Regions from separate parts of the Cysteiniphilum sp. QT6929 genome, predicted to be linked through region 1. Evidence: riboswitches for the same ligand, from Rfam matches in the RefSeq annotation. Region 1 holds a riboswitch; the other holds the start of a gene.
What was found. Region 1 has a riboswitch for thiamine pyrophosphate ahead of thiC (phosphomethylpyrimidine synthase ThiC). Riboswitches for the same ligand answer to the same signal wherever they lie in the genome.
Positions count from the first base shown of each region.

Region 2: linked by a shared signal. The riboswitch ahead of NYP54_RS00890 (PQ-loop repeat-containing protein) and the one ahead of thiC (phosphomethylpyrimidine synthase ThiC) in region 1 are both predicted to bind thiamine pyrophosphate.

Region 1 covers NZ_CP103983.1:1,706,564-1,709,986, reverse strand. The annotation lists gene NYP54_RS07465 (FAD-dependent oxidoreductase) at 1-1, opposite strand, end outside; gene thiC (phosphomethylpyrimidine synthase ThiC) at 1-1,862, opposite strand, end outside; TPP riboswitch at 1,951-2,054, opposite strand; gene NYP54_RS07455 (A24 family peptidase) at 2,278-3,153, opposite strand; partial or broken gene sucC (ADP-forming succinate--CoA ligase subunit beta) at 3,335-3,423, shown strand, end outside.
Region 2 covers NZ_CP103983.1:212,347-215,769, forward strand. The annotation lists gene NYP54_RS00875 (HesA/MoeB/ThiF family protein) at 1-464, shown strand, start outside; gene NYP54_RS00880 (DnaJ C-terminal domain-containing protein) at 506-1,450, shown strand; gene NYP54_RS00885 (chaperone modulator CbpM) at 1,453-1,737, shown strand; TPP riboswitch at 1,778-1,874, shown strand; gene NYP54_RS00890 (PQ-loop repeat-containing protein) at 1,900-2,577, shown strand; gene NYP54_RS00895 (cation diffusion facilitator family transporter) at 2,673-3,423, shown strand, end outside.

The DNA of each region.
Region 1 (3,423 bases):
TGATAAATTTCAGCGCCTTGCGCTAAGAAATCCTCACTTTTCTGCTGCATGCCTTTGTTTGCAACATCCACTAAATCAAGCTTATGTTCTTTAGCATAATCACGCACTTCTTGAGTGATTTTCATCGAACAGAACTTAGGCCCACACATCGAACAAAAATGTGCAAGCTTATGCCCTTCTTTTGGCAATGTCTGATCGTGGAAGCTCTGTGCTTTTTGTGGATCAAGGCTTAAATTAAACTGATCTTGCCATCTAAACTCAAAACGGGCTTTTGATAAGGCATTATCGCGAATTTGTGCCGCAGGAAAACCCTTAGCTAAATCAGCTGCATGCGCTGCTAATTTATAAGTAACGATACCCTCGCGTACATCCTCTTTATCCGGCAACCCTAAGTGCTCTTTCGGTGTCACATAACAGAGCATTGAGGTACCATACCAGCCAATTTGTGCAGCACCTATCGCTGATGTAATATGATCATAACCAGGTGCTATATCCGTCACCAAGGGACCCAATGTATAAAACGGTGCTTCAAAGCAATCCTTAAGCTCTTTGGTCATATTCTCTTTAATCATTTGCATCGGCACGTGCCCTGGTCCCTCAATCATCACCTGCACATCGTGATCCCACGCGCGCTTGGTTAACTCACCCAGAGTCTCAAGCTCAGCAAATTGCGCTTCATCATTGGCATCTAAAATAGAGCCTGGACGCAAACCATCACCTAGAGAAAAAGCAACATCATAGGCTTTCATAATTTCACAAATCTCATCAAAGTGGGTGTAGATGAAGCTCTCCTTGTGATGCGCAATACACCATTTGGCAATAATTGAGCCACCGCGCGAGACAATACCTGTTAGTCTCTTAGCAGTTAGATGAATATATTTCAAACGCACACCAGCATGAATGGTGAAATAACTCACCCCCTGCTCAGCTTGTTCAATCAAGGTATCGCGAAAGATCTCCCATGTCAGTTTTTCTGCCTGACCGTCGACTTTTTCGAGCGCTTGGTAAATTGGCACCGTACCAATGGGCACAGGTGAGTTACGAATAATCCATTCACGCGTTTGATGAATGTTTTTACCCGTTGATAAATCCATCACTGTATCGGCACCCCAACGCGTTGCGATCACCATTTTTTCGACTTCTTCAGCAATTGAGGAGCTCACCGCAGATGTGCCAATATTGGCATTGATTTTGACACTGAAATTTCGCCCTATAATCATCGGCTCCATTTCTGGATGATTGATATTGCTTGGAATAATCGCGCGTCCCAAAGCGATCTCTTGGCGCACAAACTCAGGCGTTATCTCATTGGGAATGTTTGCGCCAAAATCAACACCAGGATGCTGCTTAAGTAAAATAGGATCTTGAATATGCGCATTTGCACGCTTTAAGTTCTCACGCAGTGCAACATAGTGCATTTCTTTGGTGATTATGCCGCGACGCGCATAATGCATTTGTGTGACATTGTTGCCTTGTTTTGCTTTTAATGGCTTAGCACGCTTGGGAAATGCTAAGTCTTTTTGTGTATGGGTAAACTCAGCACTAAAGTCTTCTAATGTTTCGATCTCATTATTGTCTTTAATCCATGCTTGGCGCAGTTTGGGTAGACCCTCAACCAAATCATGCTTGTAAGACTCATCACTATATTTGCCTGAGGTATCATATACTGCAATCTCAGGATTTTGCACACGCCCTTGCTCGGTTAGTGTATCGCTCTGGGTAATATAGCGAAAAGGCACGTGAAGATTATCATCCGTCTTAAGATATTTTTTGCTCGATGCAGGATAGGCTGCTTGTAAATCAGCCGATAAGGTCAATGACGCTTTGTCGCTAGTTGATGCTGTTTTTTTATGCTGTGGCATGTATGGCTCCTTAGATTTTGCCTTTTACATGCGTAGGAAAACTTTTTGTGATATATCGCGCCAATCATTTTGAGCACAGTACAAAATACAAATCGTTATAACAACTTCCTACGCTAGTACTAACTAGTTCAGGTACAAAGGGTTACAAAACTTGCATTTTGCTCTCAGCCAACGGCACCCCTGTTGTAAACGCGATTTATCCTAAAGTAATTTTTCGGAGGTGTCTACTGCTAGATTTTGCTCTTAACATAAATCTTATCTAGAAATGTGGGAATATACCGCTCGTAAATCATTTTGCGGTGTTCAATGACGAAGAAGTTTTTGAGCCTTTTGAGCAATTATATCGCAGGCAATAGCTAGGACTATTGTCAAAATAGAATTGCTCAAAAGTGCAGAAAATTCAATGCTAGTAATACTATAAAATGGTTTGTGAGTGGTATAACATTTGGAAATATGCATGAGTGAGCGTCTGACCGATAAAAGGATACAATATCCCAGCAAATGCAATGGATGGACCAAAAGGAATCAGAGAAGTTCCTCGTCGCTTTATTAAGCTTATGACAATAGCAAACACAATACCGATCACCGCACTGGTGAATATTAAAAACAGCAAGCTTGGAGCGCCAAACCAAGCGCCAAGGGCTGCCATTAATTTGAAGTCACCATAGCCCATGCCCTCTTTTTTGGTAATGAATTTAAACACCCAAAATACGAGCCATAATATGCCATAACCAAGGACTGCACCCAATATTGCCTGTATTGGTGAGCTAAAAACAAAGGTGCAATTTATTAATAGCCCAAGCCACAACAAAGGCAAGGTTAGATTATCAGGCAACATAAAATGTTTAAGGTCAATCGCTGCGAGCGGAATTAAAAAGAAATACATCAAACATAACGACAATGCCGCAGACGTCACACCAAAATAGTACAGCGTGAGAAACACCAGAAGACCGCTAATGAATTCAACACTTGGATAAAGTAAAGATATTTTACTGCGGCAAAAGCTGCATTTACCACGCAAAAAGATAAAGCTTACAAGAGGAATATTGTGCCATGGCTTCAGTTGCTGGTGACATGCCGGACAAGCTGACCTGCGATGAATATTTTCAGATAACCTCCCCTTTATATCAGGTGGCGAGATATCAAGAATGTCATAGGCTTGATCTTTGTATTGCTTATCTAGTATTTCAGGCAGACGCGCAATGACCACATTTAAAAAACTGCCAACACAAATAGCAATAATGGTTGCCGCAATGATAATAATAGGTGCTATCTCGTTTAAAAATTCCATAAACACATTCAAAAAACAGATTTCCTATGAGTATATACTCATTAAAAAAAGCGAAAACAAAAACTTTGGTAATTGATGCTTAACCGAGCATTAATATTAGGATATACTTGCCGGTGTTTTCGTTTTTGTGTCGATCAGAACATGAAAATTTTGTTAAACAAACCATAAAGTAAATAGTGAGAAAGATATGAATTTACATGAATATCAAGCAAAACAGCTTTTTGCTGAATACGGCTTACCGGTATCAAAAGGTTATGCTGTTGAAAGCGT
Region 2 (3,423 bases), 1.1 Mb from region 1:
TGGTAGTGAATTTCTTTTTAGGTAAAGAGATTAAGCAACATTTAATGATATTTGATAGTGATGCATTAACTTGGCAAAATTATGGATTTAAACGCAATCCAAATTGCAAAGGCTGTGTCACCCATGATTTTGGTCTTGAGCAAAATAATAAAGCAACAATTGAAGTGCAAAAGGCATATCAGATTGATCCGGAGGCGCTGATTATCGATGTGCGCGAAGGGTGGGAGCTTGATATTGCTTCTTTAGATGTTAAAGTGGAGCATCTACCATTAGCACAAGTGCTGCAAGGTGTTACACCAGAAGGTGTGAGCAAGGCGCAAAAAATTATTGTGATTTGTAAATTAGGTATTAGAAGTCAAAAGGCTGCACAAAAGCTCATTGAGCTTGGCTTTGAAAACGTCTATAACTATGAAGGTGGTATTGCTCGTTACTTTGAAGAGCAGCAAAAAGAAATATGTTATTAGAGATTAAACAGAATAAAAATCACACAAAAGGAAGTTGATCTATGGAAAAAGACTACTATCAGCTGTTAGGGGTGGCAAAAACAGCTACTGATGCTGAGATTAAAAAAGCCTATCGACGTTTAGCTAAGAAGTATCACCCTGATGTCAGTACAGAGGCGAATGCTGAGGAAAAATTCAAAGAAGTGCAAGATGCTTATGAAGTGCTGAAAGACACTGAAAAACGTAAACTATATGATCAATATGGTGCCAATTGGCAACATGCCAAAGCCGACGGCTTTCATCAAGGTGGCAATACGCAGCAAGGACATAGCAATCGCCAGCAGCACTTTTATCAAGGTAGCGACTTTAGCGGTTATGAGGATATTTTTGGTGAGTTTTTCCGTCAACAGCATAGGGAGCGTCAAGGGCGTAAACAAGGTTTTGCAATGAACGGTCAGGACTTGCATACCAAGGTTGAAATTAGTGTAGCTGATGCCTTAACTGGTATAGAGCGTGAGCTACACTTTGCGTACCAAACGGTTAATGAAGAGGGTCGTATTGTTGAGAAAACAAAACGTTTAAAAGTGAAAATCCCTAAAGCCGTTGGCAATCATCAGCAAATTCGTTTAAAAGGTCAGGGCGAAGCCGGTGTCAGTGGTGGTTTAAGTGGTAATCTATATCTTGAGATTATTGTCCACTCTGATAAGCAATACAAAGTAGTTGGCAATGACATTTATAGCCATATTCCCATAGCACCTTGGGAGGCAGCATTGGGTGCAGAGATTAATGTGCCAACACCGCATGGTCAGATGAAACTTAAGGTGCCAGAGCATACTCAAAGTGGCAAGAAAATGCGTTTGAAAGGTAAGGGTTTGGCAGATGGCGATTTTTATGTGGTTTTAGATGTTATCCTGCCGCCTGCGGTATCAGAAGCACAAAAGGCTTTTTATCAAAATATGGCCACTGAGATGGCGTTTGATCCACGCAAAGACTTATTAGGAGCGTAAAAATGGCAGAGATGATTGTATCAGGAGACTATATTAGCATCATTGAGTTGTCAGAGATGCTGTGTGTACCACAAACCATTATTATTGAATGGATTGAGCATGATGTAGTGAGTGCAAAAATCCAAGCAGATAGTTATTATGTTGCAGCATATGATATTGCCCGAGCTAAATCAGCGATGCGTTTGATGCGCGATTTAGATGTTAACTCATCAGCTATTTCAATTATTTTAAGCTTAAGAGAAAAAATAAAAGAACTAGAGGCGGTCGTTTCTGTAAACATGCGCTAATTTCAGACTTGTTTAGCTAAAAAATACGTACTAAAATACCGCCGAACAACAGGGGTGCATTTTGCTGAGAAGGTTTTACCTAACCCTTTGTACCTGAACTAGTTAATCCTAGCGTAGGAAGTTGATAAAGTGCATTTCTGCATCTGCTTTTTCTGTCTTCCTATGCATATAAAAGAAAGCCAAGGGGGAGATCAAAGCGTGATCGGTCATATTAGCATTAACATATCATTTGTTATTTATTGCATTTATTTTTTGCCGCAGATAATTCATAACCAGTTCAAGCGTCAAGCTGGACATATTAGCCATGGTACGCATTTGTTGATGGTCGTTGCTAATGTTTTGGATCTGATATATGGATTTGGCTTTGATTTGCAGTGGCAATATCGCGTAGTTACGATATTGACTTTGACATGTTTGTTATTTCAGCAGTGGCAAATATATCGTGATAGCAAAAGTATAAATCAGCAAAAAAACAGACACGCTCAAAGTTATAATTTTCACATTTTATGCCTACTTGTTATCGCTGTAGGTATTGCTTTGGTAAGTTTGCATAATTTAAACAATGCAATGTTAGAAAATATCGGCTTTATTAGTATGTTTTGTTATGCCATTTATTGGTTGCCGCAAATTATTAAAAACATCAAAGAGAAAAATGCCACAGCATTTAGCTTGATTTTTCTGGTATTAAATGTGCTCGCACTTATCTGTGATGAAATATCGGCATTAAGCTTTGGTTGGCCGCTGCCGAGTATTATCAGCCCCATTGTGATTTTAAGCCTACTATTTATCATGGTTGGGCAATACTATTATTACTACCGCCTGAGAATGATTATTGATTAGTACTAAATTAGTGCTATATCAAGTATTTTTATATACAAATTAAGAAACTTCAGTATGCTAAGCACAAAATAAGCTTAAGTAGAGAGGTTGCAAATATGGCAGTTTCTGAAGTAGAGCGCTATCAAGCAAGTAAAAAAGTCACCATTGTGGGGATGTTTGTTAATACTGGATTAGCAGTGTTAAAAATGTTAATTGGTCTAGTCGGTGGCTCGCCTGCATTATTCGCCGATGGCGTGCATTCATTTTCGGATTTATTAAGTGATATTATGGTGCTTTTCGCAGCCAAACACGCCAACAAAGGTGCTGATAATAATCACCCGTATGGGCACGAACGCATTGAAACTTTAGCAACCGTTATCTTATCAATCATTTTGATTTTAGTGGCGTTACTCATCACTTATCATGCTTTATCTAATTGGTTTTCAGGTGATTTGATGATTCCTGATCAGTGGACCATTTATGCGGCTATTTTCTCGATTTTAGCTAATGAGGGGCTTTTCCGCTATACGATGGTTACTGCTAATCGCATTGATTCTGATCTCTTACGTGCCAATGCTTGGCATAGTCGATCAGATATGTGGTCGTCTGTTGTCGTACTTGTTGGCTTAATCGGTAGCATGCTAGGCTTAATGTGGATGGATGCATTAGCAGCCATTATCGTATCTATTATGATTGGCAAGATGGGTGTTAAATGGTGTTATAGAGCATTGTCTGAATTAGTAGATACTGGTGTTGATGATGTATTATTGCATCAAATTGAAGAAACTATTAAAAAAATTGATGGTGTTAAACACTATCATTGTTTGCGCACACGCAAAATGGCAGGACAAGTGGTACTTGATGTGC